Regions from separate parts of the Salinivibrio sp. YCSC6 genome, predicted to be linked through region 1. Evidence: riboswitches for the same ligand, from Rfam matches in the RefSeq annotation. Region 1 holds a riboswitch; each other region holds the start of a gene.
The links. A riboswitch is a leader RNA that binds a small molecule or an ion and turns the genes downstream of it on or off. The one in region 1 is predicted to bind thiamine pyrophosphate.

Region 2: it holds a riboswitch for thiamine pyrophosphate, as region 1 does, so the genes downstream of both, thiC (phosphomethylpyrimidine synthase ThiC) here and thiD (bifunctional hydroxymethylpyrimidine kinase/phosphomethylpyrimidine kinase) in region 1, are expected to answer to the same signal.
Region 3: it holds a riboswitch for thiamine pyrophosphate, as region 1 does, so the genes downstream of both, thiB (thiamine ABC transporter substrate binding subunit) here and thiD (bifunctional hydroxymethylpyrimidine kinase/phosphomethylpyrimidine kinase) in region 1, are expected to answer to the same signal.

The regions. Positions count from the first base shown of each region.
Region 1 covers NZ_CP039517.1:443,246-447,998, reverse strand. The annotation lists gene E8E00_RS15915 (bifunctional diguanylate cyclase/phosphodiesterase) at 1-1,560, shown strand, start outside; gene E8E00_RS15910 (NADPH-dependent FMN reductase) at 1,596-2,117, opposite strand; TPP riboswitch at 2,291-2,391, shown strand; gene thiD (bifunctional hydroxymethylpyrimidine kinase/phosphomethylpyrimidine kinase) at 2,453-3,310, shown strand; gene E8E00_RS15900 (potassium channel family protein) at 3,442-4,467, opposite strand; partial or broken gene E8E00_RS17520 (methyl-accepting chemotaxis protein) at 4,635-4,753, shown strand, end outside.
Region 2 covers NZ_CP039516.1:2,890,639-2,895,391, reverse strand. The annotation lists rRNA gene E8E00_RS13530 (23S ribosomal RNA) at 1-126, shown strand, start outside; rRNA gene rrf (5S ribosomal RNA) at 247-362, shown strand; tRNA gene E8E00_RS13520 (tRNA-Asp) at 568-644, shown strand; tRNA gene E8E00_RS13515 (tRNA-Trp) at 1,012-1,088, shown strand; gene crcB (fluoride efflux transporter CrcB) at 1,545-1,925, shown strand; TPP riboswitch at 1,982-2,081, shown strand; gene thiC (phosphomethylpyrimidine synthase ThiC) at 2,175-4,151, shown strand; gene thiE (thiamine phosphate synthase) at 4,148-4,753, shown strand, end outside.
Region 3 covers NZ_CP039516.1:320,843-325,595, forward strand. The annotation lists gene thiP (thiamine/thiamine pyrophosphate ABC transporter permease) at 1-1,517, opposite strand, end outside; gene thiB (thiamine ABC transporter substrate binding subunit) at 1,523-2,509, opposite strand; TPP riboswitch at 2,562-2,663, opposite strand; gene E8E00_RS01465 (DUF547 domain-containing protein) at 2,702-3,493, opposite strand; gene leuD (3-isopropylmalate dehydratase small subunit) at 3,613-4,215, opposite strand; gene leuC (3-isopropylmalate dehydratase large subunit) at 4,225-4,753, opposite strand, start outside.

The sequences.
Region 1 (4,753 bases):
GATGTTCTCGATTTGCTGAACAATACGCTCGGCGAGCACTGTCCCCCCGTGATGGTGCTTACTGCCGATAGTGACAACAATCTGCGCAATCAAGCCTTATGCCGTGGGGCCATTGATTATCTCACCAAGCCGTTTGATCACCATGAAGTGCTCCAGCGCATCCATAATATTCTCCATTTTCAATTCAAAACCCTGAAAGAGCGAGATCAAGCGGCGCGTTTGCAGATGTTAGTGAATAAGCAAACCGCGGCATTACGTACCCTGTCTTTAACCGATCCCTTAACCAATTTACCCAATCGACGTGCGCTGGTGGATGCGGCTGAACGTCAACTCGCAAAGGGGATGGTGACCGTGTTTATGATCGCGTTGGATGGGATGGAGGCGGTCACACAGCATCAAGGCCACTTAATGACAGAAGCGCTGTATAAGCACCTAGCGGGGCTCTTAGCCAGTAGCTCGGTCGCAAGAGGGCGGCGTATTGGTGTGTGGGACAACACACGTTTGGTGATGTTAGTGGAAGGAGATATCACCGCCATTGACGCACTTGCTAAGCGGATTTGTCGATTATTGAGTGGTCATCACACCCTTGATGGCCGTTTGATGTCGATGCACTGCCATGTGGGAATAGCCCAAGCGGAAGGTGAGCATCATGATGTGGAGCAACTCTTTCGCCAAGCGATTCTAGCTATCCCGACCGATGACACTGAAGTGGGTCATTATCGCCAAGAGTTGGATGCGCAATCGCAACGTGAGCATATGATCCGCAATGGACTTAGCCCGGCCCTTGAACAAGGGGGGTTGTCTTTGGTCTTTCAGCCCAAATGGGATCTCAATACCGGCACCATGGTAGGCGCTGAGGCGTTATTGCGTTGGCGTCATCCGCAACTGGGAGCGATCAGCCCGGCCGAGTTTATTCCCATTGCCGAGCGAAGTGCTGATATGATCCAACTCGGCGATGCCGTTTTTTCTATGGCGTTGCGCGCGCTGGTCCGTTGGCGAGAGCAATACACCTTGCCTGAGGCGTTTCACTTAGCCATCAATGTCTCTTCCCAGCAACTTCGCCACGGTTTTGCCGACAGCATTCTTGCCCGCTGCCAAGCGCTGGAAGTACCCACCCAAATCATTCAGCTTGAGGTTACTGAATCGGCGTTAATTCGACATATGTCGGTGGCGCTTAAAGAGTTACAACAGCTCCGTGATGCGGGGATGCACATTGCGCTTGATGATTTTGGCACAGGCTACAGTTCATTGAGCTATTTGAAACAGCTTCCTGTGGATTGGGTGAAGCTTGATCGTAGCTTTATTCAAGATCTTGCATCCAACGCCGGTGACAAACATCTTGTTGGTAGCGTGATCGACCTAGCGCATGGGTTTGGCCACGGTGTGGTGGCTGAAGGCGTGGAAGAAGTTGGTCAGCAACAGATTTTGCAGCGTATTGGCTGCGATCAAGCGCAAGGCTTCTTATATGCCAAACCGCTGGGAACAGAACAGTTTGAACAGCTTCTACAAACTGGATGTGAGTGCCCAGCGACGGCTATCAGTGCGCCCGTGTCTGGATAGCCGTGGCCATCATCGGATTAGAGATGAGTCATACGTTAGAGGTGGCTGATAATGGTATCGAGGCGCTGATTAAACTCGTTGTCGGCCACCAAGCCTGACGTGGGGTCAAAATGCTGGTGAAAACTCGGTAGCGATAAGGTCCCTTTAACCTCAGCAGCAAAATAGGGAGCAGAGTGCTGGGCGCTGGTAAGAACACTCTGTGCACCACTCGGGCCGGGTGAGGTGGCAAGCATGATCACCGGCTTGTGTTGAAAGACTTTACCATCAATACGCGAGGCCCAATCAAATAGGTTTTTATAAGCTGCCGTGTAACTGCCGTTATGCTCAGCAAAGGCAACGACAATCAAATCGGCCTCACCGATGGCGTGGAAAAATGCCTGCGCCTGCGCTGGGATACCCTGCTCGTTTTCACGATCTTCGCTATAAATGGGCATTTCAAAATCATTCAGATCGAGAAGCGAAATGTCAGCGTTGGGGATCTGCTTGGCGACGTAATGGGCCAGTTGTTTATTGATTGAATGGCGACTGTTCGTTGCGCCAAAGGCCAGTACTTTCATTGGTTATCCTCTTAAGTTAAGTCTTGTAGTTGTCACTGAGCAATCATCAGGTAAGTGCTACTTTAAAACCTCAATATTAGTTGAGGTCAATACTGGGTGAAAATCAATGAGAAATGCGTGACGGCACGGTATGCGTAAGGCTTGCGCTTTATCCGTAGGATGCATATCCTGAACACAGTTAGTCGGGGAGCAAGTAATTGCTGAGACTGCGAAAGCAGGACCCGTAGAACCTGATCCAGTTAGCACTGGCGGAGGGAACTGACACGATCAGCGCACAAAGTGACGCATACTGCCTCATTTTGTCTCCTTCCGCCCCTGATGATTAAGGGGCCAATATGAACCTATCTCCACCTGTTATTCTTACCATTGCCGGCTCAGACAGCGGTGGTGGTGCGGGCATTCAAGCCGACATTAAAGCGATTTCAGCGACCGGCGGCTATGCTTGCTCGGTGATCACCGCGCTGACCGCGCAAAATACTTGCGGTGTCGAGGCCGTCTCGGCGGTTGACCCCGATTTTGTGCGCGCCCAATTAGATGCGGTGTTATACGACATGCCGGTGCGTGCGGTGAAAATCGGCATGCTGGCCAATCAAGCGATTATTCGTGAAGTCGCTGCCGTGCTGGCACGGTCGCCACATTTGCCGGTGATTTTAGATCCCGTAATGGTCGCGACCAGCGGCGATCCTTTGCTCGACGAGCAGGCCATGACGGCGTTGATTGAAGAGCTTATCCCACGCGCAACCGTGCTCACTCCCAACTTGCCGGAGGCCGCCCGTTTAACTGGCCAGCCTGTTCCTACCTCTATCGAGCAAATGCATGAGCTGGTGCCGGCACTTCGCCATCTAGGCTGTCCTTACGTGATGCTCAAAGGGGGCCATCTACGCCAGACGCCCGAGAGTGTCGATATGTGGATTAGCCGAGACACCTGTCAAACTTTGCGCGCACGCCGCGTTGAAACCACCAACACTCATGGCACCGGTTGTTCACTGTCTGCTGCGATCGCCTCGTTTTATGCTCAAGGGATGACGCCTATCGAGGCCGGGCGAGCGGCTAAGCAGTATTTGACGGAGGCCTTAGCGCATAGTCAGCAGCTAACGGTCGGAAGAGGGGCTGGGCCGGTGCATCATTTTTACGCTTACCCTGATAATTTGTGTCTGTCGCCAGCAGAGCATGGTGTCGCGGAGTTGCCCTGAGACGAGCGCGCGCTGTGAGGGATGAGATCAGAAAGCACTATGACTGAAGGATAAGAGGGAAACGATCCGCTGCAACCTAAGTGGGGCAGCGGTATCGAAAAGAAAACACAAAGATGCGTTGGACGCGCCCGTTAGGCGGCAGACCAATGTGGTAAACGCTCGGCGGCGATATAAAAGACGCGATCGCCCGGTGCCACTTCGGTGTGTAGGCGAGGGTTCAGAGTGATCCCATCGCCTTTGTCGAGACCAATTAAGGTTGCATCGTGCTCATGCTTTAATTGATTAAACAAGGTGCCGACATCCGTTGCACTTGCATCGGTGGGGTAGCGGGCACAGTATTGGGTCATCCCTTGAGCCGTGCTCAATAGCTCGTGATGTAATTGACTTGAACCGGGATCAACGGCCGCTTTTGCCAGCATTTCCACCGACACAGACGGCACACATTCAGCGTGCGGATAGTGCTGCTTCAATATTTGGCTGAGTGCATCATCTTGAAAATACGCGAGTAAATGAGCGGAAGGGTTTTTGTGGGCGCAGAACAGAGCCGCAGAAAGCGTAATATCGTCTTCTGGGTTATCGATAATAATGCTAGAGGCGCTGTCGATGCCGGCGCGCGCTATGCCCTCTGCATCGGTAAAGCTGGTCACGCGCACAAACTCTACCTCGCCAGGCAGCGGATTTTCCATTTCAGGACGCACACAAAGCACGATCGGGCGCTCGCCATGAATACCGCTTTGCAACAAACGGATTAACTGAATGGTACGCTGGCCGTTCCACCCCAAAACTAAAATATGATTTTTCACAGTAAGACTCCGTTTTCCTTGTAATCCACGTCGCCAATAATCCACTAGGGCACTGGTCACATGCCCAATCACCACCGCAAACAGACCGAGCCCACCGGGAATGATCCAAAAGGCGGTAATCCACTGTCCTGCCTCGGTCGCGGGCGAGTAATCGCCATAGCCCACGGTAGAGGCGGTGACCACTAAATAATAGATGTAGCGACTGAGTGACTGAGTCATCTCAGTTTCACCCGCCGATTGTAAAAGCAGCCAGCCAATAACGCCGTAGGCGAGTACGACCAATCCGAGAATACGCCCGTTTAAATGGGCGAAGTGGCTGATAATCCAACGTTTAAAAAGCAACCAAAAGGTCATAGTGTCTCGCTCATTCGCTATAGAAACGCCAGTATGAAGGGATTTTTTATGGGTTTACAGTGTAAATCAATTCATTGGCGTTGAGAGGATCACAGTTTAATCGATTACAAGCGCATACATATGCATAAGGCGTACAATGCAGGTATTACCGACTAGGAGGACTTCGCGTGTTTACATCTCGTCGTCAACTCGAACAAGAGCAACAAAAACGTACTGAATTGCAACTGAAACTGGAGCAAGTCAATGCCCAGATAGACGCGCTACACAGCGAAAAAGCGGTGTTAGA
Region 2 (4,753 bases), on a different replicon from region 1:
TGAGTCATCCCTAGAGCTTCGAGCTCTCTAAAGGGTTGTCGTAGACTACGACGTTGATAGGCAGGGTGTGTAAGCGCTGTGAGGCGTTGAGCTAACCTGTACTAATTGCCCGTGAGGCTTAACCATACAACACCCAAGAGGTTTTGGGTTGGACTTGAAATAAGCCAGTTGATTGTGGCGAGAACGAACAGCTTTCTAGGTTGATGGTTTTCACTTTTAAAAAAGTGAAGACAAAACAGAATTTTGCTTGGCGACCATAGCGCTTTGGACCCACCTGACTCCATGCCGAACTCAGTAGTGAAACGAAGCAGCGCCGATGGTAGTGTGGGGTCTCCCCATGTGAGAGTAGGACATCGCCAGGCTTTAATTGCTTATCTTGTTGATAGCTCGATGCTGTTGATATCTGCGATGCTCATGTATTGGCATACACTGCGCGTCTCGATTCAACATCCTCATCGCATCAAATAAGGTAACCTAATTAAAGCAGCTACATGTAAGGCTTTAATTAGACACAATTTAATCATCAAAGCAGATATGCGTAAGACTTTGATGAGACAGAATTGGTGCGGAGTGGTAGTTCAGTTGGTTAGAATACCGGCCTGTCACGCCGGGGGTCGCGGGTTCGAGTCCCGTCCACTCCGCCACTACTTAGAAACCCTGCTAATTTTAGTAGGGTTTTTTTATTATTGGCCAGGTTCGCCCTGCGGGCGAATGAGTCCCGGTTGCCCGCAACCCCGGCCCTCCGCCACTACTTAGAAACCCTGCTAATTTTAGTAGGGTTTTTTTATTATTGGCCAGGTTCGCCCTGCGGGCGAATGAGTCCCGGTTGCCCGCAACCCCGGCCCTCCGCCACTACTTAGAAACCCTAGCTGAAAAGCTGGGGTTTTTTGCATTTAAGCCCCAGTATCATTGTGTTGGGGCGATTTGCTTTATAAATAAGCGATCAAACGTCTGAAGCGTAATTGGTGGTGGTAATTTGTCGCGGGATCGCTACAATAGGCACCTATCTACAGGGGTATAGCTCCAACTGGCAGAGCAGCGGATTCCAAATCCGCGTGTTGGGGGTTCGAATCCCTCTACCCCTGCCAAATACCAAAGCATCGACATCGTCGGTGCTTTTTTTGTATGTGAATCATCAAGCTTCTCGTAACCCGATTAAGGGTAGGTGTGAACATACAAACGACAAAAAAGCGTGTTGGGGGCTGGGTCGCCAGCCCGGTCGAATCCCTCTACCCCTGCCAAACATCAAAGCATCGACATTGTCGGTGCTTTTTTTTGTATGTGAATCATCAAGCTTCTCGTAACCCGATTAAGGGTAGGTGTGAACATACAAACGACAAAAAAGCGTGTTGGGGGCTGGGTCGCCAGCCCGGTCGAATCCCTCTACCCCTGCCAAACATCAAAGCATCGACATTGTCGGTGCTTTTTTTGTATGTGAATCATTAAGCTTCTAGCACTCCTAACTCTCTTCCCTTTTTCTTCCTCCTGTTTCTTGTTCACATGTCGCGGTATGATGACTTTTTACCAATCGAAAGGAGCACCCAGTGGTAAGCATATTGTGGGTAGGACTTGGTGGCGCATTAGGGGCGTCTTCGCGTTTTTTAGTTTCAGAGTGGAGCGTCGCGGTGTTTGGTCGAGGATTCCCTTACGGCACCCTCATGGTTAATGTGCTGGGATCATTAGCAATGGGTGTCTTTTTAGCGGCGATGAGCCAAGAGCTGATTGCCCCAGTGCCTTGGCGTCAACTGATTGCGATTGGCTTTTTGGGCGCGTTCACCACCTTCTCGACCTTTTCAGTGGATACCTTGCTTCTTTTTCAACATGGTGAGACGGTGAAAGCCTTGTTAAACGTGGGTCTCAACCTTGCGTTATGCTTAGGAGCGGCCGCGATGGGGGCTTGGTTGCTAGGACGCATTACTGGGTAGGTAAAAACATGCCATTACGTCGCTTGTTGTTGCGGCGGTGATTTCTTATACTGGCGTTGAACTTGTCGGAGTGCCAATTGGCTGAGACCACGTTAAGTGGGATCCGTTGAACCTGATCTGGTTAGGACCAGCGAAGGGAACAAGAGATGCATCAGATCACAGACCGTACGCGTCTGCCAGTTTGCTCACATCTCAATTCAGCGTTTTCCGGCAAGCATTAATTCCCATAATGAACACCGGAGTAATGCTATGTCGACCCGTAAACAGGCCCGCCTTGAGGCCAAATCTTTTATCGATTCCCTCTCTGCGCAAACCTACCCTAACTCGGAAAAAGTCTATGTCGAGGGATCGCGACCCGATATTCGCGTAGGCATGCGCGAAATCCACCTTTCTCCTACTTTTGTAGGCGGGAGTAAAGATAATCCGCAGTATGAAGCCAATGAATCCATTCGGGTTTATGACACATCAGGGCCTTATACCGACCCACAGAGTGCTATCGATATTTACCAAGGCTTAGCCCCAGTACGCAAAGCCTGGATTGATGAACGTGCCGATACAGAGTTCCTTGATGCAGTGAGCTCAGACTATGCAAAGACTCGCCTTAGTGATGAAACCTTGGATGATCTTCGCTTTAGTGCCTTACCGTCTATCCGTCGGGCGAAACCTAACCAGTGTGTGACCCAACTTCACTACGCACGCCAAGGCATTATCACCCCAGAGATGGAATTTATCGCTATCCGGGAAAATATGGGTCGCCAGCAGTATCGTGAAGAGCAACTAAACCGCCAGCATCCTGGGGAAAGCTTTGGTGCTCACTTGCCATCAAACATCACTCCCGAATTTGTGCGCCAAGAGGTCGCTGAAGGGCGTGCGATTATTCCTGCCAACATTAACCACCCAGAAGCGGAGCCGATGATCATTGGGCGTAACTTTCTGGTGAAAGTGAATGCCAATATTGGTAACTCAGCGGTGAGCTCCTCCATTGAAGAAGAAACCGAAAAGTTGGTGTGGGCGACCCGTTGGGGAGCCGATACGGTGATGGATTTATCGACCGGACGCAATATCCACGAAACTCGCGAGTGGATTTTACGTAATAGCCCAGTCCCGATTGGCACTGTGCCTATGTATCAGGCGCTTGAGAAAGTGAACGGCATTGCCGAAGACCTGACCTGGGAAGTCATGCGCGATACCTTGATAGAGCAAGCCGAGCAAGGGGTCGACTACTTTACCATTCACGCTGGGGTGCGTTTGCACTATGTGCCCATGACCGCCAATCGCGTGACTGGGATTGTCTCGCGCGGTGGATCGATTATCGCCAAATGGTGCTTGGCGCATCATCAAGAAAGTTTCCTGTATACCCATTTTCGCGAAATCTGCGAAATCTGTGCCGCTTACGACGTGTCTTTGTCGTTGGGCGATGGGCTGCGTCCCGGCTCAGTGGCAGACGCGAACGACGAAGCGCAATTCAGTGAGCTACGTACCCTGGGCGAGCTCACCAAGGTGGCATGGGAATACGATGTGCAGGTGATGATTGAAGGCCCTGGCCACGTGCCCATGCATATGATCAAAGAGAACATGGACGAGCAGCTCACCCATTGCCATGAAGCGCCTTTCTATACTCTCGGCCCGCTAACCACCGACATTGCTCCCGGTTACGATCATATTACCTCCGGCATTGGTGCGGCGATGATTGGCTGGTTTGGGTGTGCGATGCTCTGTTATGTCACGCCTAAAGAACATCTGGGTCTGCCCAATAAGGAGGATGTTAAAATTGGGCTTATCACCTACAAGCTTTGCGCGCATGCTGCGGACTTAGCTAAAGGACACCCGGGGGCGCAGGTGCGTGATAACGCCATTTCTAAAGCGCGCTTTGAATTCCGCTGGGAAGACCAGTTCAATCTATCCCTTGATCCGTTCACGGCACGCGCCTATCACGATGAAACACTGCCTCAAGAGTCGGGCAAGGTCGCACATTTTTGCTCGATGTGTGGACCGAAGTTCTGCTCCATGAAAATCAGCCAGGAAGTCCGGGACTACGCCAAAGAAAATGGCTATGCCGCCGCGGGTGAAGCGATTGATGTCACTATGCTGGAAGACCCGTTAGCAGGCATGCAGCAAAAATCGCAAGAGTTTCGAGAAAAGGGCAGTGAGCTCTACCTGCAAAAATCCCATCATTCGTCACCACAAGGCGCTGAGGTAGCGGACAGCGATAAGGTGGAATCATGAGCCTGACCCCGTTTGCGCCTATGTCTGAAGGTATAGGCCCATTATATCCGGTGGTGGACGATGTGGATTTGCTCGAACGCTTGCTTTGCTTGGGGGTGAAAACCGTGCAACTGCGTGTGAAGCAGCCGGGGCATCCTCAATTGGCGGATTGGGTACAGCGCGCGGTGGCATTGGGCCGCGCGCACCATGCGCAGGTGTTTATCAACGATCACTGGCAGCTCGCGCTTGAGGCTGGCGCCTATGGTGTTCATCTGGGGCAGCAAGACTTACAAGAGGCGGATCTTGATCGGCTCGCACGACAAGGCGTGCGCCTTGGCGTATCGACACGCAGTCCCGAACAGCTCGCTGCAGCGGTTGAACTCTCGCCCAGTTATCTCGCCATCGGCCATATTTTTCCCACCACCACCAAACAGCTCGTCGAGCCACCGCAAGGCATTTCAGCGTTAGCGCAGCAGGTGGTGGCTGTGGATGGCCGTTTCCCGACGGTGGCGATTGGCGGTATTGATCTCGACCGAGCCCCTGACGTTTGGCGCACCGGCGTGGACGCCATTGCGGTGGTCCGCGCCGTGACGCAAGCGCCTGATTTAGCGGCGCGCATTGAC
Region 3 (4,753 bases), on a different replicon from region 1:
ATGGCCGCCGCGGCGCCCGCATCCATTTGATAACTGCCCATCAGACGAAATAGATACAAAGGCAGTGTTTGAAAGTGTTGGCTACCAAATAAAGAGATGGCGCTGAGATCGCCCATCGAGAGGACAAAGCTGACCGCGAGGCCACGTGCTATTGGGCGGCGTAAGCACTGCCATTCAATTAAGCGCAAGCGAGTGATCCCACGCACGCCTAAGGTGGCACAGAGTGCATGATAAGATTGCGCCACTTGATAGGCGGGGGCACTGAGCACCTTAATCAAGTAAGGTAACGCCATCAGGGCATTGACTCCCATCACCAACCACAAGGCGAGGCTAAAGACATCGCTAAATTGGCGAAACAGCAAAAACAGTCCTGTACTTAATACGATACTGGGCACTACCAGAATCAAGGCTCCTAGCGTCTCAATACCATCGGCTCGCCTTTTTTGACCATGAAACCGCCAGTGACGGCTGGCTAAGATCACCGCAATTGCCAACACAAATGCGATAGCGGTCGCGCCGGTGGCCACCCATAATGAGTGCATGGTGGCTTGCCATAACGCTGTATCGGCAAGGACAGTGAGCGCACTTGGGTTGAGCCCGCGATACAGCACCACACCCAGTGGCGGCAATACGAGAAGCAAGACCAAGGTTATCCAGAGCAGATCCCAGCATTTCGCCGCTCGGCTATCGAGGGCATGCGGCAACGGTAATACTTCACTGGGTGTATTCGGCACCGCGCGTGTGAATGTTTGCACCACAAACGCAATAGTGCCGCACAGCATCATCTGCCATAGCGCCAATGCCGCGCCGGTTTGCAAGTCAAAGTCAAAGCGAATGGCTTGGTAAATGGCCAGCTCTATGGTGGTGGCTTTGGGGCCGCCGCCAAGCGCCATGACGGTAGCAAAACTGGTAAAGCAGAGCATAAACACCAGTCCGACGATATGGGGCAAACTTTGGCGAAGATAAGGCCATTCAAGGTGACGAAAACGCTGCCAGCCACCTAAACCTAATTGCGTCGCTAAGCGGCGTTGATCGGCGGGGATCCCCTCGAGCGCTTGCACCATGATCTGGGCGGAAAATGGTAAGTTGAAAAACACGTGTGCCAGCAAAATGCCGCTCAATCCATAAATGGAAAACGGCATGGAAAGATCAAAATGTTGTAGGGTGTCGGCGATCAAGCCGCTGCGACCAAAAATGGCCACCAAGCCAAATACCCCGATCAGCACAGGCAGCACTAGGGTCATGGCAAACAGTTTCAACAACCAACGTTTACCGGCAAACTCGCGACGCGACAGGGCGTGGGCAACAGGAATCGCTAATCCCACGCTGAGGATCACTGATAAAGTGGCTTGCTTGAAGCTAAATACGGTGACGTGACGAAGGTAGGCATCTTGCCATAGTGCCTCAAGGTTAAGATCTTGGCTGTGAGAGAACAGCGCCCATAGGGCGCTGCCAATTAAAAGCACGACGAGACTGGCCGCGAGACTGCCCGGCCAGGTGCGTGAAGGATTGAGCATGACGACTATTCAACCAACGCTGTTTGCCAGTCACGCACCCATTGTTGACGGTTGCCCATCACTTCATCGGGTTGATAAAGCAGGCTCTTCTCGGGTTTATTCAAGGTATAGAAGGCATCTGGTAACGTGATATCAGTAACAGGGTACATCCATTGCGTAAGGGGAATGATCGACTGCGCTTCATCGCTAATCATAAACTGTAAAAACGCATCCGCCAGTTCTGGCTGGTCGGTGTAGGCTGATTTCGCGGCCACTTCAATCTGCATATAATGGCCTTCTTCAAACGTCGCGGCGGCAAAGCGGTCATCATCATCTGCAACCAGATGGTAAGCCGGTGATGTGGTGTAAGAGAGCACCATGTCTGCTTCCTTGTTCAGGAACATATTGTACGCCTCGGTCCAGCCTTTGGTCACGGTAATGGTGTTCTCCGCGAGATCACGCCATGCTTGCTGACTTTGATCGCCGTATACTTTCTGGATCCACAGCATTAAGCCTTGGCCAACGGTGGAGACACGGGGATCTTGGTAAATCACACTGATGTCATCACGATCTTCAATCAAGGCTTTCAAGCTCTTGGGCGGATCGAGCAGGCGCGTGGTGTCATACACGAAGGCAAAGTAGCCGTAATCGTAGGGGATAAAGTAGGGATTATCCCAACCGCCGGGTACCTGTAGGCGCTCCGTATTCACTGCGTGCTCGGCGACAATGCCGCTCCGCTCCGCTTCTTTCATTAAATTGGTGTCCATACCCAGCACGATATCGGCGCTGGTGGTACTGCCTTCAATCCGCATGCGGTTGAGCAAGGCTGCGCCGTCTTCAAGGGACACAAACTCGACCTCACAGTTACAGCGTTTCTCGAAGGCGGTTTTGATTTTCGGCCCTGCGCCCCACTCGGCGATAAATGAGTCGTAGGTATAAATAGTCAGCGGGTCAGCGGCGCGGGCGCCAAGCGATAACAGAGACAAAGAAAGTACGGTTAAAACAGACGTAATGACTTTCACAGCACGCTCCTAAGTTGGGCGTGGGTGTTGAGGCTGGTTGATGACATCATCAAGTCTCAATCCCTACGCCAGTGTTAGCTGGATCAGGTTCGATGGGTTTAGCGCGGCGCGCAATCTCAGCCAAGAGGCTCCCCAATGAGTACCACGCCATTGTACTGATTGGCTTAGGGTTAACCAAGCCTTTTAGTCAGCGGTTCGGTTAAGCGCCCAGTCGTAGTCATAGTCTAAGCGTGCATCCTCGGGAAGCTTGATATCGCGGTATTGATTGATATGGGCGATCACCCCTTGTTCACTGCCGCCAAAATCGGCCTTAAACCACTCATAGATAGAAGAAAGCTGCCATTGTTCGCCTTGCTGACTGACGCCTTTATCACTGTTAATAAAGGTGTAGGCGGCTTGTTCTAATTGTGCCTCCAAGGTGTCGGCTTGAAAGGCTTGTGGCTGCAGGTTCGGACAGCCAAGGCTGGCACAATTGACGGCATAGTGGGTACGCGGATCTTGCCATAGCGGGCGCAGAATGCGGTGCTCAATATCATTCAAGGTAAGGGGTTCACCTGCCACCGTGACCACCTCATCATCCCAAGGTCCAAAGCTAAACAGGCCACCGAGTTTGGTGATTGAACGGACAGGATACGCGTCCAAAATGAGCTTTACGGTGACTGAATTGTAGAGATTAACCCAATACGCGTATTGTTCGTCTTTGGTCAGGGTGCGCGGGTCGCGCGCGGTGAGCATGCCAATGTAATGATCGAGAGTCGCTTTATCGGCCTCGGTGACGGCTGCGTAGTTAAATAAGGTGTGCTGTCCTTGAGGCTGTAAATACTTATCGAGTAATACTTGCCAGCTGTGATGAGTAAATGTGGCTTGGCTGGCGGGGTTGTGCGTATCCCACATTGCCCAGTAATCGGCTTTCGGGGCGGCCAAAGCTGGAAAAGCAACGAGTAACCAAAAAATGAGCGTGATCCGTGTTCGCATACCGCTTCCTCAATCGCGAGCGTATCTTGTTTATATCCTAGACCAGCTTGCGCCATGTTTGCTTTCATGGCCATAAAAAAACGCTGCTCAAGCAGCGTTTTAGTGGTTAAAGTGTTGTCTTATGCCAAAAAGGCGGGAATGTTTTGCTCAAAGCGCGAGATCTCAGCGTCGTGCTGAAGCGTGAGGCCAATGCTATCTAATCCTTCCAACAAGCAATGACGGCGAAAATCATCCATCTGGAAGCTAAAGCAGTGTTCACCGGCACGGATGGTTTGGGCGGGCAAATCTAGCGTTACCGTCGCGCCTTCATTTTCGGCCACATACGTAAATAAAGCATCGATTTGGCCTTCTTCAAGGGTTACCGGCACCATTTGGTTATTAATGCAGTTGCCATAGAAAATATCGGCAAAACTGGGGGCGATAATCACTTTAAAACCGTAATCATCCAGCGCCCAAGGAGCATGTTCGCGTGACGAGCCACAGCCAAAGTTTTCGCGGGTGAGTAACACGCTCGCCCCTTGGTAGCGCGCTTGATTGAGCACAAACTCGGGGTTCGGCTGTTTACCCGCATCGTCTAAAAAGCGCCAATCGTGAAACAGGTGCTGACCAAAGCCAGTACGGGTGACTTTTTGCAAAAACTGTTTAGGGATGATCGCATCAGTATCGACGTTCGCCGCATCCAATGGGGCAACAATGCCGGTATGAGTGTGTATGCCTGACATAAGGCCTCCTTATAATTGGTTAACGTCAATAAAATGACCGGCAATAGCAGCGGCGGCGGCCATCGCAGGGCTGACCAAGTGGGTGCGGCCTTCACGGCCTTGGCGGCCTTCAAAGTTACGGTTGCTGGTGGATGCACAGCGCTCTTTGGGGCCTAAGCGATCGTTGTTCATTGCCAAACACATCGAGCAGCCGGGCAAGCGCCACTCAAAGCCCGCTTCGCGGAAAATCACATCCAGCCCTTCTTGCTCTGCTTGGGCGCGCACCTGCTCGGAGCCCGGCACCACCATGGCATGTACACCCTCTGCCACGCGTCGTCCTTTGGCGACCGCGGCGGCTGCGCGCATGTCTTCAATCCGTGAGTTGGTGCAAGAGCCAATAAAGACTTTATCGATGTGGATATCTGTAATGGCTTGGCCTGCCGTCAGTCCCATGTACTTTAAGGCTCGCTCAGCCGAGTGGCGCTCTATCGGGTCGGTCATGCTCTCTGGAGCAGGCACGCTATCATGCACACTGACCACTTGGCCGGGGTTGGTGCCC